DNA from 2 places in the Caproiciproducens sp. NJN-50 genome. Region 2 is predicted to be linked to the other one. Evidence: riboswitches for the same ligand, from Rfam matches in the RefSeq annotation. Region 2 holds a riboswitch; the other holds the start of a gene.
What was found. Region 2 has a riboswitch for thiamine pyrophosphate ahead of thiD (bifunctional hydroxymethylpyrimidine kinase/phosphomethylpyrimidine kinase). Riboswitches for the same ligand answer to the same signal wherever they lie in the genome.
Positions count from the first base shown of each region.

Region 1: it holds a riboswitch for thiamine pyrophosphate, as region 2 does, so the genes downstream of both, EQM14_RS00165 (energy-coupled thiamine transporter ThiT) here and thiD (bifunctional hydroxymethylpyrimidine kinase/phosphomethylpyrimidine kinase) in region 2, are expected to answer to the same signal.

Region 1 covers NZ_CP035283.1:22,602-37,466, reverse strand. Annotated here, with positions in the region: gene EQM14_RS00175 (class I SAM-dependent methyltransferase) at 1,025-1,621, opposite strand; gene EQM14_RS00170 (ECF transporter S component) at 1,630-2,157, opposite strand; gene EQM14_RS00165 (energy-coupled thiamine transporter ThiT) at 2,558-3,130, opposite strand; TPP riboswitch at 3,199-3,310, opposite strand; gene EQM14_RS00160 (HAD-IA family hydrolase) at 3,336-3,995, opposite strand; gene EQM14_RS00155 (thioesterase family protein) at 3,992-4,384, opposite strand; gene EQM14_RS00150 (heparan-alpha-glucosaminide N-acetyltransferase) at 4,531-5,313, shown strand; gene EQM14_RS00145 (VOC family protein) at 5,301-5,705, opposite strand; gene EQM14_RS00140 (Tex family protein) at 5,846-8,041, shown strand; gene EQM14_RS00135 (O-methyltransferase) at 9,660-10,292, shown strand; gene ychF (redox-regulated ATPase YchF) at 10,312-11,406, shown strand; gene rbr (rubrerythrin) at 11,767-12,306, shown strand; gene EQM14_RS00120 (helix-turn-helix domain-containing protein) at 12,435-12,644, opposite strand; gene EQM14_RS00115 (DUF2975 domain-containing protein) at 12,655-13,113, opposite strand; gene EQM14_RS00110 (hypothetical protein) at 13,329-14,060, shown strand; gene EQM14_RS00105 (DUF6179 domain-containing protein) at 14,050-14,745, opposite strand; gene EQM14_RS00100 (DUF6323 family protein) at 14,738-14,865, opposite strand, start outside.
Region 2 covers NZ_CP035283.1:1,238,406-1,253,270, reverse strand. Annotated here, with positions in the region: gene thiC (phosphomethylpyrimidine synthase ThiC) at 1-1,250, opposite strand, end outside; gene thiD (bifunctional hydroxymethylpyrimidine kinase/phosphomethylpyrimidine kinase) at 1,247-2,041, opposite strand; TPP riboswitch at 2,283-2,381, opposite strand; gene EQM14_RS06005 (ABC transporter permease) at 3,110-4,027, shown strand; gene EQM14_RS06000 (ABC transporter permease) at 4,043-5,101, shown strand; gene EQM14_RS05995 (ABC transporter ATP-binding protein) at 5,098-6,111, shown strand; gene EQM14_RS05990 (ABC transporter ATP-binding protein) at 6,104-7,090, shown strand; gene EQM14_RS05985 (peptide ABC transporter substrate-binding protein) at 7,280-8,947, shown strand; gene EQM14_RS05980 (acetyl-CoA carboxylase carboxyltransferase subunit alpha) at 9,030-9,809, opposite strand; gene accD (acetyl-CoA carboxylase, carboxyltransferase subunit beta) at 9,796-10,677, opposite strand; gene accC (acetyl-CoA carboxylase biotin carboxylase subunit) at 10,674-12,014, opposite strand; gene EQM14_RS05965 (3-hydroxyacyl-ACP dehydratase FabZ family protein) at 11,996-12,442, opposite strand; gene accB (acetyl-CoA carboxylase biotin carboxyl carrier protein) at 12,505-12,936, opposite strand; gene fabF (beta-ketoacyl-ACP synthase II) at 12,933-14,174, opposite strand; gene EQM14_RS05950 (NAD(P)H-dependent flavin oxidoreductase) at 14,178-14,865, opposite strand, start outside.

The DNA of each region.
Region 1 (14,865 bases), 1.2 Mb from region 2:
GATTATAATAGAATCGCAAGGTAAATAAAAAACGCAATGCAGAGGCAAGGTGTTACGAGCACCCGCCTCCTGCATACGGAGAACCACCCTCCATATACCACGGAATTCACCGCGCATTGCAGGACCTATTATACTTCCTTTTTCTGTTTTTGTACAGAGGGGGGAAGGATGATCCCCTGACCTGATTGCGCGCGCGCCGGTGTATGGAATGACAAATTCCGTACCGGCGCTTTTTGTTGCCTTGCGGGCGGCGATTGCCGCGCCCGGCCGAGGCTGAACCCCTCGGCGGCTGCGCGGCGTCACGCCGCCCGCCGACGGAATTCCGGTAAGTGTGAAGAGAAGAATGTGGACAGAAGAAAACCCGACCATCCCGGCGCAGTGAGAGAGATTCCGCCGGCAAAACAGGGAACGGAGCGCCTTACCTGATGGCGCTCCGTTCCCGATTTTTATTAACAATCCGTTGTATTCCTCAATTATAATACAAAATGAAAATATTTGCCTTTTGGCAGACAAGGACGCACAGTGTCTTTCGCGGCTCCGCCGTCCACGCTTTTCGCCTTCGGGAGATTCTTATCTCCGTCCCGCCTGTCTCAGCCCGCCTTCTTCTGTGTGCTGACCGGCGGGCCGTAGTCCGCGGCGACTCGCCGCCTTTCGCTTTCGGGAGTATCTAACCTCCGTCCCGCTAAACAAAGCGAACGGCTTTTTGCCGTTCCGACCGGCGGGCTGTAGGTGCGGCGGCACGCCGACGGGAGTTTCTTCCCGCTGTCCCGCCTGTCTCAGCCGACCGATTCACCGTTTGCTGACCGGCGGGCCGTAGTCCGCGGCGACTCGCCGCCTTTCGCTTTCGGGAGTATCTAACCTCCGTCCCGCTAAACAAAGCGAACGGCTTTTTGCCGTTCCGACCGGCGGGCTGTAGGTGCGGCGGCACGCCGACGGGAGTTTCTTCCCGCTGTCCCGCCTGTCTCAGCCGACCGATTCACCGTTTGCTGACCGGCGGGCCGTAGTCTGCGGCGACTCGCCGCTTTTATTTTCTGAAACCGGAAAAGAAATAGATTTCCTCCGTGTCTGCCGTCATATCGATTTGAAACAGCCCGGAAAATTCCGCGGCTTCTTCTTCCGCGGACCGCAGTTCCCAGGAAATGCGGCCGGTCATCTTTCCGTTGTGGCGGCCGTTGATGGCAGCCCGGCCCGTTCCGTGCGCGATCATCAGCCTTCCGCCCTTCCTCAGCATGGAGGCCATCTTTTCCGCGAGCCGCTTTTTGTCGGGGAAATGGGGGTACGCGTTGTAAATCAGAATGGTGTCGAACCCCGATTCGCGGAGCTCGAAGCAGTCCGAGGCCACCGTGCGCAGCCGCCCGTCGGAAAACTTTGCGCGCGCCCGGCCGATCATTTTCTCCGAAAGGTCCGTTCCAAGAAGAAACGCGGGATTCCTGGACAGGATTTCAGGAAACAGGACCCCCGTCCCGCAGGCGATATCCGCCACGCGGGAGCCCTCTTTTACTCCGGACAATGTCACGATCGCCGCGATCTTTTCCGGTCTGCCGCGGTCCAGGCAGTCCCATGTCTCCGCGCAGCGGTCGAAAAATTCCCTGATTTCCCCGGTCTGAGATGCTGTCTCCATCAATTCGACTAAGCCCTTTCCCTTCTAAATACGCTCGCCTTTTCCAGAGCCAGAACGATCACGGGGATAAAGACGATCTGGATGATGATTCCCGGAACGGCCTGCACGAACGAAGCGGAAAGGAAGGCGGCGAATCCGTAGGGCTTATCCGCCATTCCCAGGAAAACCGCGTTCGCGGCGCCGGAAACCACTCTTCCGCCCAGCATGGCGCAGATTAATGCGGGGTACACGTTCCAGCGCATCTTTCTGTAAAACAGACCGGTCAGAAGGCCGTAGGCGCAAAGCTCCAGCATCATGGCGGCCGCCGTCGGGAAAATGGGCGGCATCCCGGTCAGCAGGGAGGAAAGCAGCGGCACGATCAAACCGCAGACGGCGCCGTACTGCCAGCCGAACAGCAGGCCGCAGAGCAGAACCGGAATGTGCATGGGAAGAAAGACCGAACCGGCCCCCACCATGTGGAACAGAACCGGCAGAATCAGGCCGAGGGCGATGCAGAGCGCCGCGCCGGTGAGGTTTACCGTCATTGATTTTTTCATGATTCACAACTCTTTCCTGATAAAATAAAAAATGAAACCGTGAAAAGACCGTTTCATACGGTTTCCCTTCATGGTTTCATTATGATTGCAATTATGAAATTTTACTGAAATTTTACCGATGGGCGAAAGCCTTCGTGGCTTTCTTTGTTTTTATTTTATCCCAGCAGGCGAAGAATGTCAAGACGCACAGCGTCTTTCTTGCCTGCGGCGGACCTCCGGTCGGGACGCGCCTGCGGCGGACGCACAGCGTCTTTCCCGCCTGCGGCGTTCCCGGCTTTGGTTTTGGAGAGTTGCCAACCTCCGTCCCGCCGCCGGGAGATTCCCGGAACAGTCCTACCCGGAAAAACTGAAAAATTGCTCCGTTTTCAGGGGTAGGCTGAAGAGAGCGGCGGCACGCCGCTCAGAGGAAACGCCTGAGCGGCTTGTAGAGCAGCGCGCCGACCACAAGGCAGACGGCGAAGTCGGGAAGAACGTACGAGCCGTTGTAGGCGATGGAATAAAGCCACAGGTGGCCGTGCCATTCGTCCGGCAGCCAGGAGGCGTAGGCCGTCACGCCGGAGATCACATGGCTCAAAAACCGCAGGAAGACCGCCGTGAACATCCCCGCGACGAATTTCGGGAAGCTCTTGCCGTAGATGCCCGCAAGGCCCAGGCAGGTGAACGCGAGAAGGTAGTCGAATGCGAACGACGCCGCCACCGCGACGGGAGTCAGGCCCCAGGACATCACCGCCGCGACGTCCAGCAGGAGCTGGATCACGCCGTAGGTAAATCCCGTAAGGACCCCCCATTTGAACCCGTATTTGTAGCCGATCAGCAGCACCGGCAGCATGCTGCACAGCGTCACCGACCCGCCCAGCGGCATCTGGTACACCTTGATCAGGCTCAGCACCGTTGCAAGCGCCAGCATGATCGCGCTTTCCACCAGCCGCAGGTTGGCGGCGTTCATGCCGGAATTGCTCTTTTCATTTGTCATTGCTTTTGTCCCTCCATTTTGTCCGGAATTCCGCTATGGAGAACAAAAAAACGCCCCGCGGCCTGCGCGGAGCGTGATTTTCGTTTTCCTACGCTGGCATTATCCAGATCAGGTTATGGGTTTCAGGCGTCGCTTCGCCTGCTCTCAGCCGGGAAATACCCAGCACCCCTTTTCAATTTTCAAAATCATCATACAACAGGAACCGCTATTTGTCAATCAGAAATCCGCGCAGGTCTTCCACCGTTCTGGAAAAATGCTCCCCGCCCTCGCGCTCCATTTCCTCCCGCGTGCCGAATCCGTACAGGACCCCGACAAAGTTCGTGCCCGCCCTGCGCGCGCCCGCCGCGTCGTATTTCGTGTCGCCGATCATGACGGCGCGGGACGCGGGAACGCCGAAGTGCTCCAGCGCGGGGCGGATCAGAAACTCCTTGCCGCTGCCGCGGTCGGAGTCGCTCTCCGCCGAGACATAATCAAAATGCGGCGAAAGGCCGAAATAATCCAGGATTCGCTTTGTCGGGGTCGCGGGCTTCGAGGTCACGACCGCCAGCTTTGCCCCGCCCAGCCGCAGCTCGTCCAGAAGATCGAAAATGCCGGGGTATACCTCGTTTTCAAAGGCGCCCCGCTCCGCGTAGTATCTGCGGTAGTCGCCGATCAGCTCGGCGGTCGTCTTTTCCGTCATCCGGGGAAAAAGTTCCTTCAGCATGTTGAGGAGCGGAGGACCGATGAACCGGCGCAGCACCTGCGGCCCGGGGACCGGCCAGCCGACATGCCGGAACGCTTCCCTCAGCCCGTTGGTGATCCCCGGCCCGGAGTCCGTCAGTGTGCCGTCCAGGTCGAACAGGATCAGATCACAGCGAAGGCTCATTGAGCCACCGTGTTTTTCCGCTCTTCCGCCTTCTTCATAAACCGCTCGCCCGCCACGCTGACGCGCACATGCGTCCCCGTCGCGACGACTCCCGCGTTGTCGCGCGCTTCCAGACGGAACCGGAACGTCCTTTTTTCATGCTCTTCCAGTTCGGCGGTCACCGTGACCTTGCAGCCAGGCGCCGTCGGAGCCAGATGCTCCACGGTGATTTTCGAGCCGACGGTCGTTTCGCCGTCCGAGAGATACCCCGCGGCGATCTCCATCGCCGTGTTTTCGAAAAAGGCCGCGACAATCGGCGTTGCCAATACGGGCAGAAGCCCGCTGCCCATGCGCGAGGCGAGCATTTCCTGAGAAACGGTGAATTCCTTTGTCAATCGGGTGTCCGGCATTGTAATTCCCTCCTGATGCATGATATAATAATACGATTCTTTCGCACGGCCTCTTGTTCCGGGCCGTCTCCGCTGCCATTATAACATATCCAGCGGAAGATTTCATCCTTTTCACGGGTTCAATTTTAAGACGGGGAGGCGGCCAAATGCCGGAAAAAAGCGCCGCGCCGAACGGGCGCGGCAGGATTTATTTAATGGACGAGCTCCGCGGTTTCGCCGTGTTCTGCATGGTGTTTTACCACGGCTTTTACACGTTCGGGTATCTGTTCGGAAACGACGTCGGGATTTATTTTTTCCGGTTCTTCATGCCCGCGGAACCCTTTTTCGCCGGGATGTTCCTGTTTATCTCCGGCATCGCCTCCAACCTGACGCATTCCAATTTAGCGCGCGGGACAAAGCTGCTGGCCGTCGCGCTCGGCGTGACGCTGGTCACCTGGATTTTTTTGCCGGAGGACGTCATCACGTTCGGCGTGCTGCATTTCCTCGCGGTGTGCATGATCCTGTTCGGCCTTCTCAAGCCTTATGCCGACCGCTTCCGGTTTTCGTGGGTCCCGGTCCTCGTCTGCTTTGCCCTTTATTTCCTGACGCGCGGCGTTCCGTACGGAACCCTGGGCTGCGGCCGGGGCCTCGGCATACCGCTGCCGGAGGGACTCTACGCTTCCGCCTGGCTCGCGCCGCTCGGCTTCCCCGGCCCCGGCTTTGAAAGCTCCGATTATTTCCCCATGCTGCCGTGGATTTTCGTTTTCGCGGCGGGGACCTTTGTCGGCAAGCTGGCCGGGGCGGGCAGATTCCCGGAAATCGCCTACCGCTCGCAGGTCCCCGTTCTCTCCTGGTTCGGGCGCCACGCGCTTGTGCTGTACCTGTTCCACCAGCCGGTCATCTACGGGCTGTGCCTGCTGCTCAAACAGGCCGCGTCCTATTTTTCCTGAACCTTGGGCTCCGCCGTGATCTCCACCCGGTTTCCGTCCGGGTCCAGCACGCAGCTTTCAAAGCAGCCGTCGCCGGTATGCCTGGGGCCGCTCACCACGGGAACGCCGCCTGCCCGCATCTTTTTTGTCAGATTTTCCACCGCTTCTTCCGATTCGGCGGAAAACGCGAGGTGCGCGTAGCCCGCGGTAAACTCGCCGCGCACGGATTCTTTCAGGTGTGTGCGGTGCATCAGTTCCAGCGCCGCGCCCTGCCCGAAACGGACAAAGCGGGAGGAAAAGCCTTTCTCAGGGTTTTCATACGCCGGCCCGGCCTCGCCGCCGAACCACCGGCAGTAGAAGTCTTTCAGTCTTTCCAGGTTCAGAGTGTAAATTGCCGCGTGGGTAATGGTCATACTCAGACTCCTCCGTTTTTTCCCGCCGTGTGCCCGCAAAGACGGATTTCCGGCGCCGCGCGGGAAAATCGATTTTCTATATTTTACCATATTCACTGTCCGAAAAGAACGGCTATTTCATGATTTTTGGAGGGATTCCCATGGATCCGATCACCGAACTGACCCGCCGGTTCAACTTACAGGAATGGCAGGTGAAAAACGTCGTCGAGCTGATCGACGCCGGAAACACGATTCCGTTCATCGCGCGCTACCGCAAGGAGGCGCACGGCTCGCTGGACGACCAGGTTCTGCGCGAGATCGCGGAGCGCCTCGACTACCTGCGCTCGCTGGAAAAGCGCCGGGAGGAAGTCAAAACGCTGATTGAGGAAACGGGCCTTCTGACCCCGGAAGTGACGGCGGAGCTGCAAAAGGCGGAGACGCTGGCGGAGATCGAGGATATTTACCGCCCGTTCCGACCCAAGCGCAAAACGCGCGCCTCCGTGGCGAAGGAAAAGGGGCTGGAGCCGCTCGCGGAACAGATCGGAAAGCAGGGGCCGGGCGAACCGGTCCTTCTCGCCCAATCCTATGTGAATCCCGAAAAAGGGGTCGAAACGCCGGAGGACGCGCTTGCGGGCGCGCTCGACATTCTCGCGGAGCGCGTTTCCGACAACGCGGAGATCCGCCGCCGGCTGCGCGTGGTCGCGTCGGCCCACGGCATTTTGGTTTCAAAGGCGGCAAAGCCGGAGGAAGACAGCGTTTACGCGCCGTATTATGATTTTCATGAGCCGGTGAATAAAATCGCGGGGCACCGCGTGCTGGCAGCCGACCGGGGGGAAAAGGAAGGCTTTCTGAAACTGTCCGTCGAGCTGGAACGGGCGCGGGGGCTGTCCATCGTCTTTTCCGAGTGCGTCAGGGGGGACACGCCCTGCGCCCGCGCGGTCCGCGCCGCGTGCGAAGACGCCTACGACCGGCTGATCTTCCCGTCCATCGAGCGGGAGATCCGGAACTCCCTGACGGAGGCGGCGGACGAGTCCGCGGTCAGGGTGTTCGCGGTCAACCTGCGCCAGCTGTTCCTGCAGCCGCCGGTGCGCGGCAAGGTCGCGATGGGTCTCGACCCGGGGTACCGCACGGGCTGCAAGGTCGCCGTGGTGGACGCGACCGGGCGCGTGCTCGACACCGGGGTAATCTACCCGACCCACTCGCAGGCGAAGGTGGAGGAGGCGAAGGAAACCGTGCGGCGGATGATCTTAAAACATCATGTGGAGGTCATCGCGATCGGGAACGGCACCGCGTCCCACGAGACGGAGGAATTCGCCGCCGGGGTGATCCGCGAGCTGGACGCGGGCGTTTCCTACATGGTGGTCAGCGAGGCGGGCGCGTCGGTGTATTCGGCGAGCAAGCTGGCGGCGCAGGAATTCCCGGAGTTCGACGTGACGCTGCGCAGCGCGGTCTCGATCGCGCGGCGGCTCCAGGACCCGCTGGCGGAGCTGGTCAAAATCGACCCGAAGGCGGTCGGCGTGGGGCAGTACCAGCATGACATGCCGAAAAAGATGCTGGATTCCGCGCTTTCCGGCGTGGTGGAGGACTGCGTCAACTCGGTCGGGGCCGACCTGAACACGGCCTCCCCGTCGCTCCTCGAACACATCGCCGGAATCACGCCCGCGGTTTCGAAAAACATCGTGGGGTACCGCGAGGAAAACGGCGCGTTCCGCAGCAGGAAAGAGCTGCTCAAAGTGCCGAAGCTCGGCCCGAAGGCGTTCGAGCAGTGCGCCGGATTCCTGCGCGTACCGGAAAGCGAGGACCTTCTCGACCACACCGCCGTGCACCCGGAGTCCTACGCGGCGGCAAAGGCGCTTTTGAAGCTGTGCGACTACAGCGCGGCGGAAATCAGGCGCGGCAGTTTCCCCGGCCTCACGGAAAAGGTGGAGCGGATTGGCCGGGAAAAGGCCGCTGCCGAAACCGGCGTGGGCGTGCCGACGCTGCTCGACATCGTGGCGGAGCTGCAGCGCCCGGGCCGCGACCCGCGCGACGAGCTGCCGAAGCCTCTGCTCCGCACCGACGTGATGAAGCTGGAGGATCTGAAACCCGGCATGGAACTGACCGGGACGGTGCGCAACGTGATCGACTTCGGCGCGTTTATCGACATCGGCGTGCATCAGGACGGGCTGGTTCACGTTTCCCAGATCTGCGACCGGTTCATCAAGCATCCCTCGGAGGTGCTGAAGGTCGGGGATATCGTCAAGGTATGGGTGCTGTCGGTCGACGTGAAAAAGCAGCGCATCTCCCTGACCATGCGCGGCGGCGAGTCGCCGCGGACTACGGCCCGCCGGTCAGCAAACGGTGAATCGGTCGGCTGAGACAGGCGGGACAGCGGGAAGAAATTCCCGAAGGCGAAAGGCGTGGACGGCGGAGCCGCGAAAGACGCTGTGTGTCCACCGTGGGCACGACCGGATAAATGGGAATAAAATCAGGCCGCGCGGATGCATCGGCATTCGCGCGGCCTTTGGTCTGCGGCCCCTGTTTTCCGGAGGGCGGGCCATGGGATGGACCGGGGAATCAAGTAAACTTCCTCACATACACTGTAATGCACCGGCATGGTGCGCGCCGTCTTCCCCCGCCGGACCGTTCCCCGTCAGGGGCTTCGGCAAAGCGGAAGACCGGCCTTTAACCGGCCTTTAAAATGTAAATTCCTTTTCACGCGTTCTGCTCTGCACTCCCCGCCCCCGGCCGGAAACAGGAAACCCGGCGGCGTGCCGCCGCTCCCTTCGGCCCGGACACACAGTGTCTTTCGCGCCTGCGGCTCCCAACGCTTTGGGAGCCGGGGTTTGAAAATGCGCAATGTTCCATCGGGAGAGTCCCGGAACCGTCCTGCCAAACCGAGCTGCGAATTTTCGCTGTTCTGTCCGGCAGGCTGAAGATGCAGCGGCACGCTGCCTGCAGGGCACAAAAAAGCACCGGTACGGAAATTTTCATTCCATACACCGGCGCGCGTGAAAAGCAGGTCCGTTTTTTCGTCCCCGGCTTTCCCCCCCTCTGTACAAAACAAGGGGAAAGAGGTATAATATACCTGCAAATGCGCGGTAAAAACCGCTGTGTATGGACCCTCGTTCCATATGCAGGGGGCGGGGTGTGTCAGCACCCTGTCCCTGCTTTGCACTTTTTATTGTGCCTTACAAGTCCTATTATAATCCTTAATTTACCAAAATTCAACTAAAAATCTTTCTTTAATATTTGTTTATAAATTTTTTGGCCAATGCCCCTAACCCAAAATTCATCTTAATTTATCTTTCTGTCCTCAGGCCGGATTTCTGCGGGCCTGAGGCCCGGTTCCCCTTAACCTGTTATTTCTTCTTATTTTCTCTTTTGCGCTCCGGCCGCGCGGGCCCGTACTTTCGTAATCAGACGAAAGTACGCAAAGCCTGAGTCGGGGGGAACTTCAACTTCCCAACGGGAGGGGCACCTAAACGTCCCCCCCCGACGCCCCCCGGCACCTGTCATGAAGAACAGTTTTGTTATTAAGCCAGAGTTTCCCATTGGACGTTCCAAGTTATTAGCTACGTGCGAAAAGGTAATTTTCTGAAAATTTTCGGCTTTTAGGTAAATACCCTGTGGCTTCAGCTTTTCAGCCCCCGTCGTCAATGAAAAGCTGTTGTTAGAAGAACAGAAAAAACTTCTTGACGGCTCCTGGGGGGGTCAGGGGGACCATCCGGTCCGGACGCGCCTACGGCATGCACGGCTTAAAAAGCATTGTTGCTTCCCTGTTTTTCGCCGCTCCGGGAAAGGAAAGCGTAGATGCAGCGGTACGCTGCCCCCCGTGCGAACTTTGCCTCCTTTCGGACGGAGCCGAAAGGAAGGGCCTGTGCGGCCCGAGCGCATAAGTGCGTCCCTGTCCGGCCCGAGGACAAAAGGTACCGCCGCACGTTGCGATTTTTTCCACAAGGCTTTATAATATGGTTGAAAAGAGGGGACAGGATTATGGATGAAAAAGCAGGTGAATTCATCGAATCCCTTTACCGGCGGAAAGAGACGCTGACAAAAGACGAATTCGTCCGGCTGACGGAATGGAAGGATTTTATTCCCGTGGTGGATGATGACGTCGCGCGTTTTCTCCGGCTGGTTCTGGCCATGAAGAAGCCGAAGCGGATTCTGGAAATCGGCACGAGCATCGGGTATTCCGCAACAAATATGGCGCTGGCCGCGCGGGAATACGGCGGCAGGATCATCACGCTGGAAAACGATCCGAAGGCCGCGGCACAGGCGCGGGAAAACTTTCGCCGGGCGGGAGTCGATTCCGTCGCCGCGGTCCGGGAGGGCGACGCGCTCTACCTGCTTCCGGCGCTGGGCTCCGGCTCGTTCGACCTTGTGTTCCAGGACGCGGACAAACGCCTGTATTCCCGCCTGTTGCCGGAGTGCATCCGGGTCCTGGCGCCGGGCGGCATTTTTCTCGCTGACGACGCGCTGTTCCCCGCGATGGACCTCGATGAAAAATGGCAGGATCTTGTCGCTCCCATGGAGAAGTTCGACCGGCAGGTCGCGGCCTCGCCGGAGCTTGTCAGCACGCTGCTGCCGATTGGGGACGGCCTGATCTGCGCCGTGAAAAAAGACTGAAAAAGAGAGAGGATACACAATGAAACTGGGAATCGTCGGACTGCCGAACGTCGGCAAAAGCACGCTGTTCAACGCGATTACGAACGCGGGCGCACAGGCCGCGAACTATCCGTTCTGCACCATCGAGCCAAACGTCGGCGTGGTCGCCGTTCCGGACAAGCGGCTGGATAAGCTGGCCGAACTGTACCACCCGAAAAAATACACGCCCGCCACCATCGAATTCGTGGACATCGCCGGATTGGTTCGCGGGGCGTCCAAAGGCGAAGGGCTCGGCAATAAATTCCTCGCAAATATCCGCGAATGCGACGCCATCGTCCATGTGGTGCGCTGCTTTGAGGACGACGATATCGTCCATGTGGACGGCGGCATCGACCCGAAACGCGACATCGAAACCATCAACACGGAGCTGATCCTCTCCGACCTTGAGGTGCTGGACCGGCGCATCGAGCGCACGCAGAAAATGATCAAGGCCGACAAAAAATACCAGGCGGAGCTGGACTTCTTCCGCAGGGTCAAGGGCGTTCTGAACGAGGGGAAAGCCGCCCGGACCGTGGAGTGCACGGAGGACGAGGCCGCGCTGCTCGCCTCTGTTTCGCTGCTTTCCAACAAGCAGACCATCTACGCCGCGAACATGAGCGAGGGCGATTTTTCCGATGGAATCGAGCAGAACCCGTATTTCAAAGTCGTAAAGGAGCACGCCGAAAACGAGCACGCGGGCGTTCTGCCGATCTGCGCCGAAACCGAAGCGCAGATCAGCGGCATGGAGCCGGAGGAAAAAGAGCTGTTCCTCTCCGACATGGGACTGTCCGAATCCGGCCTGGACCGCCTCATCCGCGCCTGCTACGCCCTGTTGGGGCTTATCTCCTTTCTGACCGCCGGAGAGCCGGAGGTGCGCGCGTGGACGATCAAAAAGGGAACCCTGGCTCCGCAGGCTGCCGGGAAAATCCATACGGATTTTGAACGCGGCTTCATCCGCGCCGAGGTCGTCTCCTACGACACCCTGATCTCCTGCGGATCGATGGCCGCCGCAAAGGAAAAAGGACTGGTAAGAAGTGAAGGAAAAGAATACGTCATGCAGGACGGCGACGTGGTTTTGTTCCGCTTCAATGTGTAAGCCGTGACCGGCGGAGCCGCGAAAGGCCGAACGGCCCGGGACAGCGACGTGGTTTTGTTCCGCTTCAATGTGTACCGTGACCGGCGGAGCCGCATCCCGGCTGGACGATTATCGAACCCGGTTTGGCGGAACGGAAAGTTTTCAGCCTCCGTTCCCGCCAAACGAAATTGTTCTACAGCGCTCTGAACGGCGGGCCGCGCGGCAAATATGCAGGTTCCACTAGAAAAGATTTTTCATAAAAATTAATAATAATTCCTATTATTGTATTGATTTTTCTTTCACGGCGTGATATACTAATGCCAACATCAGAAAAGAACCGGATTCGCCCGGTTAAATTTAAAGTATTAGGAGGAAATACACATGGAACTCAAAGGAAGCAAAACCGAAAAAAATCTGCTGGCGGCATTCGCCGGAGAATCACAGGCAAGAAACAAATATACTTTTTACGCGTCTCAGGCAAAAAAGGAAGGCTATGAGCAGATCGCCGGAATTTTTGAGGAGACCGCGAACAATGAGAAAGAGCACGCAAAGCTGTGGTTCAAGTGTCTGAACGGCGGCGGGATCAAGCCGACCGCGGACAATCTGCTGGACGCGGCCGCCGGGGAACATTATGAATGGACAGACATGTACAAAAATTTCGCCGACACGGCGGAAGAGGAAGGCTTTAAGGAAATTGCCGCCACGATGCGCCTGGTTGCCGGCATCGAGAAGACGCACGAGGAACGCTACGCAAAACTGACCGCAAACCTGAAAGACAACCTCGTGTTCCAGTGCGCGGAAGAAACCGTATGGGTCTGCCGCAACTGCGGTTATGTTTATGTGGGCAAAACCGCCCCGAAGGTTTGCCCGGCCTGCAAACATCCCCAGGCTTATTTTGAGCGCAGGGCTGTTAACTACTGATTGCAATTTTAAACATGTTTATAACAAATGGGAAAACGCTATTTACGCGTTTTCCCGTTTGTTATTTTAGCTGTTCTTTGGGTTCAGAGAACTTGCCGAATCACGTTATTTCCATTTACAAACAAGCTCTAGTCATCCCGCCGATACTCCAGGATCTCCCCGGGCTGGCAATCCAAAGCCCTGCAAATCGCGTTGAGCGTTGAAAAACGGATCGCGCTGATTTTACCGGTTTTCATTTTGGACAGATTGACATTTGCGATTCCCACTTTTTCGGACAGTTCCTTTAAAGAGATTTTCCGATCCGCCATCACCCGGTCCAACCTGAGAATAATCGCCATTTTCACACCCTCACAAAGTTTCGTCGGATTGCTTTTGAAGCTCGATTCCGTATTCAAAAACAAGCGAGAGGCAAAACACGACCAGGCCCAGAACAAAAATGATTCCGCCGAAGGACGTAATCAAAACCTCTTTCTGCCCGTTGGCCGCCGGACGAACGGCGTTGGAAACCGATTGAAAAATGAATTGGACCGGTTCCACCGCAATCAGCAAACCGGACGCGAGCTTCAGCTTTTTGACGTTCTCCCTCACAAAAGGGGATTTGTCTTTCAGGGTCTGTAAAAACCGGCCCATTAAAAACAAAACGGCAAGGAAAACAACGTTCGTAAACACATTTGAGAAAGTGATAATCCAGAAGCCGCCTGTTCTGTCCATCCGAGGAGCAAAGAACGTGCCGGGCAGAACAGCAGTGAGAAGGGAAAGGGCGACGGACAGGGCAATGATTGCCTGCACGATTCTTACCGCAGCCAACACGATCTTTCCGCTTTTTTAAATTTTCAGAAAGTTTTGATTCATAGAAAACACCTTCCACACTCAATTTGGTCTTAGTATAGCACGAATATTAATGATTTTCAATAATAAATTAATGTTTATCGTAAATATCAGTATTTTGAACTATATCATAGATCAAAAAAGATGTATCATAAAATAGTAAAAGAATTTTGAAAAATTCGGGAGGAATGAGAATGATGGACATCGGGAACTGCAAATATGTGGCAAGCTGCGTGTTTACCAGGGAGAAACCGGAATTAAGCGAGAAAATCCAGGAGTATTTAGAACGGCGGTTTCATATGGAAATCATACGGTGCTGCGTCCCCAACTACAAGCTGGAGGAATTTACGGCGCAGATGCCGGAATGGCTGCGTCCCCGCTGGAGGGCGACGCCGGATTTTCAGAATTTTTCCGAGGGCGACACAATGGTCTATGTCTGCCACAACTGCGCGGCCATCTTTCAGGAGACAATGCCGCAGGTGAAACGGCTCTCCCTGTGGGAGCTGATTTTACAGGACGAGGAATTCCCGTTTCCGGATTACTCGCATGAAAAAATGACAGTGCAGGATTGCTGGCGTTCGCGCGACAACCTCGCCGAGCAGAAAGCGGTCCGCGCTCTGCTTCGGAAAATGAACGTGGAGATTGTGGAGCAGGAGGAAAATTACGAAAAAACGCAGTTCTGCGGCGTTTCCCTGTACGCGCCCTCTCCGGCAAGGAATCTGAAACTGGCGCCGAAACGATTCGTTATGGACGCAAAGGGAAAATTCATTCCGCTTCCGGAGGAGGAACAGAATAGGCTGATGCAGGAGCACTGCCAAAAAATCACCACCGACCGGATTGTCGCATACTGCCATTACTGCGTCAAGGGTCTTCGTCTCGGCGGGAAACGGACCGATCATCTCGCGGGCCTGCTGTTCAATCCGTAACGGATTCCTGCTCCTCCGGCAGCCGGTACGGCTTCGGGGCGTGTTCCCGCTCCAGAAGAAGCTCCGGGATATTGACGATCATTTCACGGTAATCCAGCCGATGTTTTTGCCCGTGCAGCGTCAGGACGGCCCGGATGTAATTTTTCTTGTACCGCGCGCAGAATCGGTTCTCGCGCAGCAATTCTTCCAGGTAATGGCTCATGTACAGGACGCCGCCGCGGCTTTTGTCGCCGCAAAGCAGGGGATAGTCCGGGAATCCGGTCAGCGCGCCGTTTTCATGCGCCGCGTACTCCGGGTCATAGCTTTTAAAAAATCCGGGGACTGCCCCGTCCAGCGTGGCGTTGTAAACGATCAGTTCCGTGGGAATTCTGGTTTTCAGCACTTCCCGGTACAAAACCTTCAGGTCGGACACCATGCCTTTGACCCGTTCGCAGCCGCAGCGGAACAGCTCGTCCGGGAGGACAGCCCGCAGCGCGGCGGCTGGGTCGGGCCGGAAGGAAAGCTCGACGGAAACGCAGTACAGCATGGATTCAAGGACATTTTCGGCCGCTTCCTCCGGAACGGAACTGCTCTGTCCGGCGGTATAGCGGCTTAGCTGATCCGCCAGCGCCCAGAGCAGGCCGGCGCGAAATCGTTCCGATTCCTCCGCGCTCAATCCCGCGCGGGCCAGAAAGGATTCATTCATCTTTGTCCTCCCCGTCCCAATCGTCTTTCTCCTCTTCCGCGCCGAACAGCAGGAGCCTGCGCAGCTGTTCCAGCTCCGGTCCCTGGAACATCTCCAGCGAGCCACGGTAGCGGGATTCAA
Region 2 (14,865 bases):
CACATTTTTCCGCACATGGAGCAGGTGTGGCGGTCGGCGGGCGGCGTGCTTTCAAAATACCGCCGCGCCTTTTCTCCGTCGATCGCGAGCCGGAAGATCTCGTCCCAGTCCATGTTCCTGCGGGCCTGCGCCATCCTGCTGTCGCGCTCACGCGCGTGCGGGATCCCTTTCGCAAGGTCCGCCGCGTGCGCCGCGATCAGGCTTGCGACGATCCCCTCCTTCACGTCGTCCAGGTCCGGCAGGCGAAGGTGCTCCGCCGGAGTGACATAGCACAGGAAATCCGCGCCCGACGCCGCTGCGATCGCTCCGCCGACGGCCGCGGTGATGTGGTCGTAGCCGGGGGCAATGTCCGTCACCAGAGGGCCCAAAACGTAAAACGGCGCGCCGTGGCACAGGCGCTTCTCCAGCGCCATGTTGGCAGCAATTTCATTCATCGCCATATGTCCCGGTCCCTCCACCAGAACCTGGACGTCCTTCTTCCAGGCGCGCTCGGTCAGATCCCCGATCTCGATCAGCTCGGCGATCTGGCCGGCGTCGGTGCTGTCGTCCAGGCAGCCGGGCCTGAGGGCGTCGCCGAGAGAGATTGTCACGTCGTATTCGCGCAGAATGTCAAGCAGTTCGTCGTAATGTTCGAAAAACGGATTTTCATTCCCGGTCATCTCCATCCACGCGAACAGCAGCGAGCCGCCGCGGGACACGATGTTCATTTTCCTCCCCTGCCGGCGGAACGCTTCGACCGCCCGGCGGTTCATCCCGGCGTGGACCGTCATAAAATCCACGCCCTCTCTGGCGTGCGCCTCAACAACTTTCAGAAAATCCCGGGCGGTGATCTCCAGCAGGTCCTTTTCCAGATAACCGACCGCGTCGTACACGGGGACCGTTCCGATCATCGCGGGAGACTCGGCGATCAGCCTCTGCCGAAACTCACGGGTTTTGCCATAATTGCTCAGATCCATGATCGCGTGCGCGCCGAACCGGGCCGCAAGCTCCGCTTTTTGAAGCTCTGTCCCATAATCTTTGCAGTCGCCGGAAACGCCGAGGTTCACATTGATCTTCGTCGCGAGGCCCTCGCCGACCCCTTCCGGGGAAAGCGCCGTGTGGCCGGCGTTCGCCGGGATCACCGCGTGGCCCGCCGCGACCAGCGCAAGGAGCTTTTCCGGCTCCATCCCCTCTTTGGCGGCGACCGCTCTCAGCTCTTTTGTAACAACGCCCTTTTTCGCGGCTTCCATCTGAGTCTGAACATTCTTCATCGTCTGATTCCTTTCATAAAATAAAAGTGATTGGTCGGGCCGTGCCCCTTCCCCACCGGCAGAGCATGTTCAATCGCCGCGGTCACATACTCCTTCGCGGCGCGCGCCGCTTCGGGCACGGACATCCCTTCCGCAAGGTTCGCGGCAATGGCGGAGGAAAGCGTGCATCCTGTCCCGTGTGTATTATCCGTTTCGATTCTCTCGTGAGTAAATATGGTAAACTCGTTTCCGTCAAACAGCAGGTCTTCCGCGTCGCCGGAGAGATGCCCGCCCTTGAGCAGGACGTTTTCGGCTCCCATCCGGCGCAGCCTCTCGGCAGCCCGCTTCCGGCCGTCCAAAGTCTCGATTTTGATTCCCGTCAACGCTTCCGCTTCCGGCAGATTCGGCGTCAGAACATACGAGAGAGGAAGCAGTTCTTCCCTCAATGTCTGCAGCGCATTCGGATGCATCAGGGCACAGCCTCCCTTGGCCACCATCACGGGGTCAAGCACCACGCCGGGCGGCCCGTACTGCCGGAGCTTTCGCGCAACCGCCCGCATCTGCGCCGAACCGGACAGCATTCCGATCTTTACGCCGTCCACCCGGATATCCTCAAACACGGCGTCGAGCTGGTCCCCGATCACGGACGGTTCGAGATCGCAGACGGAAAGGACGCGGGAGGTGTTTTCCGCCACAACGGAAACGATCACGCTCATGCCGTAAGCGCCGTGCGCGGCAAAGGTTTTCAGGTCCGCCTGAATCCCTGCCCCGCCGCTGCAGTCGGAACCCGCGATCGTCAGAAGATTTTTGATATATCGTCCCCTCTTTCTATATATAATGCGCTGAATCCAAACTCTCCTTTCTCCATAAAAACGGGGTTTCAAACGGCAAAAAAATACCCGCCGGACATGCGGCGGGCTGATTCATCTTTGCTCCCTACGACAGCGTTGACTGACAGGTTCAAAGGGTCAGGTTTTACCTTCTCAACTCGATTTGAGTCCCCCCGCGATATTCAGTTAAAAAGGCGTCCGCCAAAAACAGGCGAACGCCAATCGAAAACTCAATGCACGTTCCCTACTTCGGTATTAACCGACAGGTTCAAAGGGTCAGGTTTTACCTTCTCAACTCGAGCGAGTTCCCCCCGTTTTCTGTTATTATATCTTTTTTCAGGTTTTCTGTCAATCATGCCGGATTAAAAATTATGCAACTGCAAATCCCCGCCATTGAACAGAATTCCTCGGCCATTTCCCGCTTTCACCACCCCCCATGGCAACAGCCCATCCGCCGGAATTTATTGAGGTGTCTACAATCCAATGAATATTCTTCCATTTCCATTAAAATTATTCAAAGCACAGCCGGAAGGGGCATGGCGCGGGCACAAATTTGGCCTTGACAATTATAAAATGTTCAACTATACTTTTATTTAAATTCATGTGAGAGTTCAGCATCAGTTATTTTTTAACTTTCATCATGCTTTCGGACGATACCAGCAAAAAGACGAACTGAAATAAGCCATGGGAAGTGGTAAAGGTTCCGGGGAGGAATTTATCTCTCCGTAAAGAAGCATAGCGGTATGGGTTTCAGCAGATCGGCGTTTCCATACATTGATCGAAGATAAAAATAAGATGCCTTGCCTATCGTGACTTAATGCGCCAGTTCCCATGATAAACGGAGTGATTGGCAATTACATAATGCATGTGAAACGCTCGGTTAATTCACGTAGCGGGTTTTTCGGTGCAAAATTATAAAAATTCCAGCAATGAATATTTATAAGTCATACAGTAATATTCTAGCATGAAGATTTATTGAGCGGCAGGCGCATTCAACGAGGAATGTACCTGCCGTTTCTAATAAATAGAAGGAAAAAGGGGGATATTTTTTTGGGAGCATTTGCCATAAAAAGAACCGGTTATGCCATACTGACAATTTTCTTCATATCCATCATCACTTTTACGCTGATGAATCTGATTCCCGGCGGCCCGTTCTTAAGCGAAAAGAATATACCGAAAGAGACTTTAACCGCATTAAATGCGAAATACGGCCTCGACAAACCGTTGCCGCAGCAATATCTGACCTATATGGGAAATCTGCTGAAGGGCGACCTTGGGGATTCCTTGAAACAGAAAGGCCGCTCCGCCAACGACATTATTCTCACGGCATTTCCGGTGTCCGCCAGGCTTGGCGGAATCTCCATTTTGCTTGCATTGATTCTGGGAGTCATCATGGGGTCCGTTTCCGCCTTGAACCGGGGACGCTTTACAGACCGCGCCCTAATGGTTGTTTCAACCCTGGGAATCGCGGTCCCAAGCTTTGTGATGGCGACATTTTTAATGATCATATTCGGCGTGAAGCTGAAATGGCTGCCTACGTTCGGGCTGCGCTCCTTCTCCGCCTACATTCTGCCGTGCGTCACGCTGGCTTTCTACCCGATGTCCTACATCACCCGGCTGATGCGTTCCGGCATGCTCGACGCCCTTGATCAGGATTACATCCGGACAGCCAAATCCAAGGGGGTCGGAAGGCTTGTGCTGCTGTATAAGCACGCTCTGCGCAACGCCATTTTACCCGTCATTACCTACCTTGGGCCTTTGCTTGCCTACACAGTCACCGGAAGCTTCGTGGTTGAAAGCATCTTTAACATTCCGGGCCTCGGCCGTGAGTTTATCCTGTGCATCACGGCGCGCGATTATCCTTTGGTTATGAGCACAACCATATTCCTAGCCGTCCTGATTGTAGTGATGAACCTGGTTGTTGATCTCTGTTATAAACTGATCGATCCGCGGATCTCATTGCAGTAAGGGAGGATAATGGAAATGGAAGCATTCAAGAACCCGTTTACTCTTCAATTAAGAACGGACGATTTTCTGCCCGCGGACGAGGAGGAAAAGCAGCAGCTTGTCGTCATGAGGGAAAGCACCACCTTTTGGAGGGACGCTCTCAGTCGGCTTCTTCACAACAAAATAGCAATGACGGCTTTTGTCGTGATCGTCTTAGTCATGGTCTTTGCCTTTGTCATGCCTAATTTTTATCCATATACTTATGACCAGCAGATTCGCGGCAGTGAATTTCTGCACCCGATGCAGTATTCTCAGAAAGAAATGAAAACCATACAGGCCGGCGGCAGTGTCTTCCCCCACATTCTCGGCACGGACATGCACGGACGCGACATGGTGATCCGTCTGATGATGGGGACCAGGGTTTCCCTTCTGGTCGGCATCATCGCCAGCATTCTGGTCCTTTTGATCGGAACGATTTACGGCGCGATCTCCGGATATTTCGGCGGCGTGGTCGACCTCGTCATGATGAGGATCGTGGACATCATCTATTCCATCCCGGATATGCTGACGATCATTCTGCTTCAGGTCACCCTGAAGGAACCCCTGACAAAACTTTTCGACACGCATCCATCGCTGTCCTGGCTGCAAAGCCTCGGTGTCCCGATGGTCAGCATTTTTATCACATTCAGTCTGCTGTACTGGGTCAACATGGCAAGAATTGTCCGCGGACAGGTCATGTCGCTCAAAGGACAGGAATTTGTCACGGCCGCGCGCGCACTCGGCGCTTCCAGCAAACGGATTATTTCAAAGCACCTGATTCCGAACTGCATCAGCGTCCTGATCGTCACCACCACGCTGGAAATTCCGAGGGCGATTTTCACGGAAGCGTTTCTGAGCTTTCTCGGCCTTGGCGTGATGTCGCCGATGGCCAGCCTTGGTTCCCTCGCCTCCGACGCGCTGGGCGGAATCGAATCCTATACTTATCTGCTCGTCGCTCCATCCGTTGCCATCAGCATTATCATTCTCTCCTTCAATCTGTTTGGAGACGGTTTACGGGATGCGTTTGATCCAAAGCTGAAGGAGAATAAAAAATGAACCAGAAACATTTGCTTGACATCAACGATTTGAGAGTGTCCTTTTTTACCCCTGCCGGAGAAGTGAAGGCGGTCAACGGCGTTTCTTACACGCTGGATTACGGGGAGGTCCTCGGCATTGTCGGGGAATCCGGAAGCGGAAAAAGCGTTTCCGCCTATACCCTGACGGGACTGGTCGACCGGCCGGGCAAAATTGTCGGCGGAACCGTGAATTTCAACGGCCATCAGATCGAGAAGCTCTCCGAAAAGGAATTCCGGAAAATCCGGGGAAAAGAAGTCAGCATTATCTTTCAGGATCCCATGACTTCCCTGAATCCCGTTTTCACCATCGGGAATCAGCTGACCGAAATGCTCAAACTTCACACCGATAAAAATCGCGAAGAACGTAAGCAAAGGGCGATTGAACTGCTGAATCTGGTCGGCGTGAACGAACCCGAAAAACGTCTGACGCAGTATCCGCATGAGTTTTCCGGCGGAATGCGCCAGCGCGTCATGATTGCGATGGCCCTGGCCTGCGAACCGAAGCTGCTGATCGCCGACGAACCGACCACGGCGCTCGACGTGACCATTCAGGCCCAGATTATGGAACTGATGGTGGAATTAAAACAAAAAATCAATATGTCCGTCATGCTGATCACGCATGACCTTGGCGTCGTTTCCGATGTCTGCGACCGCATCGCGGTGATGTACGCCGGAAAGATCGTCGAAATCGGCACGACGGATGAAATTTTTTATAATCCAAAGCACTGCTACACAAAAGGGCTGCTTCGTTCCATTCCTAAAATCAACGAATCCTCCCATGAGCGCCTGGTCCCGATCGAGGGCACTCCGGTCGATCTTCTGAATCCCCCGGCAGGATGCCCGTTCGCGCCAAGGTGCGAATCCTGCATGAAAATATGCCTAAAAAGGATGCCGGAATTCACGCAGATCTCCGAAACACATAAAAGCGCCTGTTGGCTGAACCAAAAGGAACAGTTTGAAAAGCAGGAAGGAGCGGCCGTCAATGAGTGAAAAATTATTGGAGGTCCAGCACCTCAAACAGTATTTTCCGGTGAAAACAGGCATGTTTAAAAAAGGTTTTGTCCAGGCGGTCGACGATGTCAGCTTTTATATCAATCGCGGCGAGACCTTCGGGCTGGTGGGGGAAAGCGGATGCGGAAAAACCACGACCGGCCGTACGATTCTTAGGCTTTATGAGCCGACCGGCGGAAAGATCTTTTATGACGGCGCCGATGTGACAAAAGTCGATTTTAAACCTTACCGCAAAAAAATGCAGATTGTTTTTCAGGACCCCTACGCGTCTCTCGATTCCAGAATGACGGTGGGCGACATCGTCGGAGAGGCGATCGACATTCACGGGCTTGCCTCGTCAAAGGCGGAGCGCAAGGACAAAATTCTTTCTCTTTTAAATCGGGTTGGACTGAACAGCGAGCATGCGAACCGCTATCCGCACGAATTTTCCGGCGGGCAGCGCCAAAGGATCGGCATTGCGCGCGCGCTTGCCGTCAACCCGGAATTTATTGTCTGCGACGAACCGATTTCCGCTTTGGACGTTTCGATTCAGGCGCAGGTGATCAATATGTTTGAAGACCTTCAGCAGGAGCTGGGTCTGACTTATCTTTTCATCGCGCACGATCTTGCCGTAGTCAAACATATCAGCAACCGGATCGGCGTGATGTATCTTGGCAAACTGGTCGAGCTTGCAAACAGTGAAACGCTGTACGCAAGGCCGCTTCATCCTTATACACAGAGCCTGCTTTCCGCAATTCCGGTCCCGGACCCAAAAGCCAGCCGGAAGAAAAAAAGAATTGTTCTGGAGGGCGATGTGCCCAGTCCTCTTCATCCGCCCACAGGCTGCCGTTTTCGCACCCGGTGCCCCTATGCGGTGCCGAAATGTGCCGAAGAGGTTCCTGAGATGCGGGAATATGAACCGGGGCATTTTGCCGCTTGTCACAGAATTGAGGAAATTAGAAAAGTTGAAGTGCATTAGGCCTTGATTCCATGAAAAACATTGCGCATTTCGGCTAAAATTGTGCTTTGCAGCGTAAAATAAGGTTCGGAATACAGCAGACATGGTCATTTTGTGTTTCTGCAATGCGTGATTTTACTTCGGAATTGCGTCAGTCAGCAGACCAAGGCCTCGAATAAATGCAAATATTTTCATTTGGAGGGAAAGTTTATGACAAAAAAGTTATTGTCTTCGGTGCTTGCCGCAGCCATGATCGCAACGGCATTCACCGGATGCGGCGGTTCCGCATCGACGTCGTCACAGGCATCGTCCGGCGCAGGTTCGGCCGCACAGTCTAACACATCCCTGAGCGTCCATGTAGGCTCGGAGCCGGATTCCATGGATCCCGCGCTGAATACCGCGGTTGACGGCGGTATTTACATTCAGCACGTTTTTGAAGGTCTGACTAAACTGGATGAAAGCGGAAAAATCGTCAACGGCCAGGCAAAGGACATCAAAGCGAGCGACGACGGTCTGACCTACACCGCCACGCTGCGAGACGACATTAAATGGTCTGACGGCAAGGCCGTCACCGCCCAGGACTTTGTTTATGCATGGCAGCGTCTGGTCGACCCCAAGACCGCTTCCGAATACAGCTATATGATGGACCCGGTTGTGAACGCCACTGATATTTACACGAGCAAGAACAAGGATGTCACCAGCCTTGGCGTCACCGCGAAAGATGACAAGACCCTCGTGATCAAGCTGAACGCTCCCTGTGCCTATTTCCTGCAGCTGCTGTCACGCCCGATGTTCTACCCGCTCCGCAAAGATGTTGTCGATGGGAACGACAAGTGGACACAGGACCCCAAAACTTATATCGGCAACGGCCCCTATAAGATGACGGCCTGGAACCACAAGGAAAGCATCATCGACCAGAAAAGCGACACTTATTACAACAAGGACGCCGTAACGGTCAATCAGATCAAATTCATGCTGATGGACGACGACTCCGCGATTCAGGCCGCTTACCAGAACGGCGAGCTGCAATTCGCCGACTCTTACCCTGTGGAAGAGCAGGATAAATGGGCCGCCACGAAAGATTATCACAGCATCGATCAGCTTGCAACCTACTATGTCGCCTTTAACTGCAAGAAAGCTCCGTTCGACAATCCGAAGGTCCGCAAAGCGCTCACACTTGTAGTCGACCGCAATTATATTATAAAAAATATTACAAAGGCCGGCCAGATCCCGGCGGACGCGTTTGTCTCTACCGGCGTCAGCGATGCCGATACAACCAAACAGTTCCGCGACGTGGGGGGCAGCTATTACTCCGTAAAGGACGACGATTACGATAAAAATGTCGCGGAAGCCAAACAGCTCCTTTCCGAAGCCGGATATCCGGACGGCAAGGGGTTCCCGACTTTCGAATATTCTTTCAACACCAACAGCGGCCATAAGGCCATCGCCGAAGCACTTCAGAATATGTGGAAAGAAGAGCTGGGCATCAACTGCACCCTCGCATCCCAGGAATTTGCAGTTTTCATCGATAACCGCCAGAAGGGCAATTACGACGTTGCCCGCGACGGATGGATTGCAGATTACAACGACCCGATTTCCTATTTGGACCTGTTTATGACAAACTCCGGCAACAATGATCCACACTGGTCCAACAAGGATTATGACGCTCTGATTGCCAAAGCGAAAGCCACCGGCGACCAGACGGTCCGCATGCAGTCGATGCACGACGCGGAAAAAATTCTGATGGACGACATGCCGGCATGCCCGATCTATTTCTACACCGATCCGTATCTGTTGAATACAAATATTTCAAACGTAGTGGTCACACCGCTCGGCGACAAAATTTTCGCATACGCGAAAGTTGCCGCGAAAAGCTGAAATAACATCGATATAAAAAAGGCCCCGAACGATCGAGATGATCTTCGGGGCCTTTTTTCGGCCTTGCCACGCCGGTCTCAATTTAATTTTCAAAGTTTCCGATTTTTCGAAATCTTTCATATCTGAGATTCAGAAGCTCTTCCGCGCCAAGTTCCCGGCTGTGAGTCAGAGTCCGAATCAGCTGTATTTTTAAAAAGGCACAGGTCTTGGAAAAACCAAGTCCCTCCGGTACGATCCGGTCGATCACATGCAGAGCCAGCAAATCCTGGGCCGTTATTTTCAGATATTCCGCCGCGTCCCTCACCCGTGCGGGATCCTTCCATAAAATGCTCGCGCACCCTTCCGGTGAAATCACCGAATACACGGCGTTTTCCAGCATCCAGACCTCATCGGCAACCGCCAGGGCCAGGGCACCTCCGCTGCCTCCCTCTCCGATCAGGATGGAAATCACGGGGACCCTAAGGCCCATCAGTTCCGTCAGATTCTCCGCAATCGCCTGGCCCTGGCCTCGTTCCTCCGCGCCGATCCCGCAGTATGCCCCGGAGGTATCCACAAAACAGACGACGGGGCGTCCGAACTTTTCCGCAAGCCGCATCTGGCGCAAAGCCTTCCGATACCCTTCCGGATGCGCCGAGCCAAAATTCCGGGCGACCCTTTCCTTCGTGCCGTGCCCTTTTTCAATGCCGATCACCGTAACCGGAATTCTTCCGAGCATTCCGATCCCGGCGATCACCGCGGGATCATCCCCGAACCGCCGGTCGCCATGCATCTCGGTGAAATTATAAAACAACCTCCCAATGTAATCCTTGGCGGTCGCGCGGCCGTCCGCTCTGGCCGCAAGCAATTTTTCATAGGCATTCATCCGTATTCGCGCCTCCCGCGTGGAATTCCAGCAGCCTGGCAAGCAGCCGTTTTTGCGTCTTGCGATTGGATATCTGATCGACAAAGCCCTTTTCCAGCAGAAACTCCGCGCGCTGGAATCCCTGCGGCAGCTTCTGCCGAATCGTCTGCTCGATCACGCGCGGCCCGGCGAAACCGATCAGTGCTCCGGGTTCCGCCAGAATAATATCGGCCTCCATCGCGAAGCTGGCGGTCACGCCGCCCGTTGTCGGATTGGTCAAAACCGCAATATAAAGAAGTCCGGCGTCGCTATGCCGCCGAACCGCCCCGCTGGTCTTCGCCATCTGCATCAAAGCAAGAATCCCTTCCTGCATCCGGGCTCCTCCGGAAACGGTGAAACCGACGACGGGAAGCCGGCGCTTCAGCGCATACTCGAACAGCCGGGTGATCTTTTCACCAACCGCCGTCCCCATGCTTCCCATCATAAAGGAAGGCTCCATCGCAAAAACGCAGCAGGGGAATCCGCCGATCCGGCAGGTGCCGCAGACAACCTCATCTTTGTTCGCCTCCGGGTGACGCGCCTGTTCCAATTTTTCGTCGTATCCCGGAAAGCCCAGTGGATTTTGGGAGGCAACATCAGCGTTTTGCTCACAGAATGTGCCCTCGTCTGAAATCAGGGCAATCCGCCGGCGCGCAACGATCCGAAAGTGCCAGCCGCAGCGCGGGCAAACATAGCTGTTCTCCGCAAGCGCGTCCCGAAACAGAAGCTTCCGGCAGGACGGGCAGGTCACGCACATATTTTCCGGGACGGACGGTCCCGGGGTTCTGTCCCGTTCGATCTCTCCCTCCAGCCCGTTTCTCGGACGCTTGAAAATTCCTCTGTGAATCATAGTCTCCCCCGTTCGGTCAGAGTGGATGTGGTGTATCGTCCGGACTGAAAGGCGTCCTCCTGCAACAGCTCCAGAAGGAATTCCACGTTCTGGTCCACCCCTTCGACCACCAGTTCGCACAGGGCGGCCTGCATCTTGCGCACGGCCTCTTCCCGCGTCTTCGCCTGGACAATCAGCTTGCCGATCATGGAATCATAAAAAGGCGTGACCACATAGTCCGGATACAGAGCGGTGTCAAACCGGACAGACGGACCTCCCGGAATGTGAAGCAGCGTGATTTTTCCACACCCGGGGCGGAAATTCTCTTTGGGATTTTCCGCGTTGATCCGGCACTCGATCGCGTGGCCGCACAGCGGGATATCCTTGGACGTAAAATCCAGAGGGAGTCCGGAGGCAATCCGGATCTGCCATTTGACCAGATCGATTCCCGTCACCATTTCGGTAACAGGGTGTTCCACCTGAAGGCGCGTGTTCATCTCCATAAAATAAAAGCGGCCGTCCCGGTCCATCAGGAATTCAACCGTTCCTGCGCCGGTGTAGCCGACCGCGCGCATGGCGCGTTCGCACAGCTTGGAAAGCTCCTCCCTTTGCTGCGATGAAACCGCCGGAGACGGGCTTTCCTCCAGTACCTTCTGGTTTTTTCTCTGCATGGAGCAGTCCCGTTCCCCAAGGCAGACAATATTTCCGAGCGTATCGCACAGGACCTGCATTTCAATATGTTTGACGCCGGTCATGTATTTTTCCAGATACATCCCGCCGTCCCCGAACGCGCTTTCCGCCTCTTCAGAGGCCTGGGACAAAGCGCGGTCGAGTTCCTTTTCAGCCCGGATCAGCCGGATCCCGCGCCCGCCGCCCCCGGCGCGTGCCTTCACAAGCAAGGGATATCCGATCTCAGCGGCGGCCAGTTTCGCGCCGTCCGGATTTTCCACCAGCCCGGAGCCTGGGATCACGGGAACCGACGCGGCTTTCATGGTGCGTTTTGCCTCATCCTTGTCGCCCATTTTAGAAAGGACTTCCGGAGAGGGACCGATGAACGAAACGCCGCATTTTGCGCACAGCCGCGCAAACTCCGCGTTTTCCGACAAAAGCCCGTAGCCCGGATGGATCGCCTGCGCCCCGCTTACGGCGGCGGCGGACAGGATGGCGCTCATGTTCAGATAGCTGTCTTTCGCGCGCGCCGGGCCGATGCAGTAGCATTCATCCGCAAGACTGACGTGCAGCGCATCCCGGTCGGCTTCCGAATAAACCGCAACGGTGGAGATCCCCATCTCCCGGCAGGCACGGATTACCCGAACGGCGATCTCGCCGCGGTTCGCAATCAGGATTTTGGAAAACAAGATGACTCTCCCCCCGTCCTGACCAAGGCAAACGAGAATTCCCCGCTGACGCAGAGCTTTCCGTTTACGAAGCCGGACCCTTTCGCAAAAAAGAACGGGCCCTTTTTCCTGACAATTTCACAGACCATTTCAATCCGGTCCCCCGGCAGGATACTGCCTCTGAACCGGGCTTTGTCGATTCCCGCAAACATCGGGGTCACTGGCCCGGACGAATCGTCAATCAGAACACAGCAGGTCTGCGCCAGCATCTCACACTGGATCACGCCGGGAACGATCGGCATTCCCGGGAAATGCCCCTGCAAGAACCACTCGTCTCCCCGAACCGTATAGACCCCGTGCGCCTTGCCGTCCGCACCCTTTTCCGCTTCGTCAATCAGGAGCATCGGCGGTCTGTGCGGCATTATCTTCATCAATTCATCACGATTCATAGGATCCTCCGTTCCGCCTCGCGGCTGAATTTTCTCCTGTGAAATTTTTTCCAACCCGCCGGTTATGCAAATTGGAAGAGCGTCTGCCCGTACTCGACAACATCGCCGTTCTTTACGCAGATTTCAAGAATTGTCCCGTCCTGTTCCGCGTTGACCTCGTTCATCAGCTTCATCGCCTCAATGACGCAGAGAACGTCGCCTTTTTTTACACGGCTCCCGGCCTTTACAAACGGCTCCGCGTCCGGCGACGGCGCGGCGTAAAACACACCGACCATCGGCGACTTGATCTCCTGGCAATTTTGATCCGCCGCCCTCTCTCTGCCTCCGGCAGGTGCGGACTGCACGGTCGGAATCGCCGCCGCAGAAGCCTGAGAAATCGAGGCCGGCTGCTTTTCCAGCCTGATATGATCCTCGCCGCAGCTCAGTTCAAGGGCGCTCAGGCCGTTTTCTTTCAGGATTCCCGCCAGCGCGCGAACCTGTTCCAATTCCATCATGCCGGACCCACCTTTCCTTCTTTTCGAAACGCGACGCAGGCGTTGTGCCCGCCGAACCCGAGAGAGATGGAGACGGCACAATTCGGATGCGCCTGTACTGCCTGATTCGGAACATAATTCAGGTCGCAGTCCGGGTCCGGGTCCCGGTACCCGATCGTCGGCGGAACCGTACCGGTGGAAAGCGCCAGAACGGAGGCAATCGCTTCAACCGCGCCGGCCGCCCCGAGCATATGCCCCGTCATCGACTTGGTGGAACTGATGTACGCCTTCCGCGCCAGATCGGGCAGGGCCTTCTTGATCGCGAGCGTCTCCGTTTTGTCGTTGAGCGGCGTTCCGGTACCGTGGGCGTTGATGTAAAGGACGTCCGTCTCCCCGATGCCGGATTCCTCCGCCGCCAGCCGGATCGCTTCCGCACCGCCTCGGGCTTCCGGATGGGGCGCCGTCGGATGATATGCGTCGCAGGTGTTGCCGTAGCCGGTGACTTCCGCATAAATCTTCGCACCGCGGGAAACCGCGTGTTCGTACTCCTCAAGGACCAGAATGCCCGCGCCTTCCCCGATGACAAAACCGTCCCTCCGTTTATCGAACGGCAAGGAGCTGTTCAAAGGGTCGTTTTTCGTTGAAAGGGCCATGCAGTTGATAAACCCGGCTACCGCGAGCGGCAGGACGGAAGCCTCCGCTCCTCCGGCGAGAATCGCGTCCGCATATCCGTACCGGATCGCGCGGAATGCTTCCCCGACCGTGTGCGAGGACGTTGCGCACGCCGTGACAACCGGCAGGCAGGGTCCCTGCGCGTTATACCGGATGGCGATATTGCCCGCCGCCATGTTGCCGATCATTTTCGGAATAAAATAAGGCGAGATCCTCGACGGGCCCTTGCTGAAAAGCTTTTCCGTCTCTTCTTCAATGGTATGGATGCCGCCGATGCCGGAGCCGACATAGACGCCCAGCCTGCGCGGATCGATTCCGGTCAGGCCGCTGTCGCTCATCGCCTGGTCCGCCGCCGCCAGGGCGTACTGAGAAAACAGGTCCGTTTTCCGGACCTCGCTTTTCGACATGCAGCAGGCGGGGTCAAAATTCTTGACTTCCGCGGCAACTTTTACCTTATAATCCGTCGTGTCAAACTTTGTAATGAACCCGACTCCGCATCTTCCGGCGGTCAGGCTATTCCAGAACTCTTTCACGCTGTTCCCGACCGGGGAAACCACGCCGAGCCCCGTTACGGCTACTCTTCTCATCGTTCAGACTCCTTTTCCGGCAAGCGGAACCTCTGATTTTGTGTTCAACTCCTGTCCACGGAGAACCGCCTTCTGATACTCTTCGGCAAGCTCCTCCATCAGCCCATGCACCGTTGTGATCTCGTGGACTCTGCCTCCGTTCGCCCCGATAAAGACAAACCCGCTCTCCAGGTTTCCCCTGCAGGCGTTCACCAGCGCGTCGGTAATGCAGTAGGCTCCCTTTTCCTGGCGGCAGGAGGTAATGCAGTGATAAGGGCAGAACTTCGGCCTTTTGCCTCCCGCCGCCGCGCTTGCCAGAAAATCATTTTTGATGGCTCTTCCCGGCATTCCGACCGGGCTCTTGATGATTTCAATGTCTTCTTCACGGCAGTTGACAAAGGCTTCCTTGAACCGCGGATCGGCGTCGCATTCCTCCGTAACGACGAACCGCGTCGCCATCTGTACCGCGGAAGCGCCCAACTCTAAAAAACGATAAATATCTTCGCCGGTAAAAATTCCTCCGGCTGCAATGACCGGAATATTCCGGCCCGCGGTCCTCTCATAAGGCCTTACCGCGGCCACGACCTCCGGGATGATTTTTTCCAGCCGGTAATCCGGGTCGTCGATCTGCTCCGGATGAAAGCCGAGGTGTCCTCCCGCTTTGGGACCTTCCACCACAAAGGCATCCGGGAGATACCGGTAACGTTTGAAC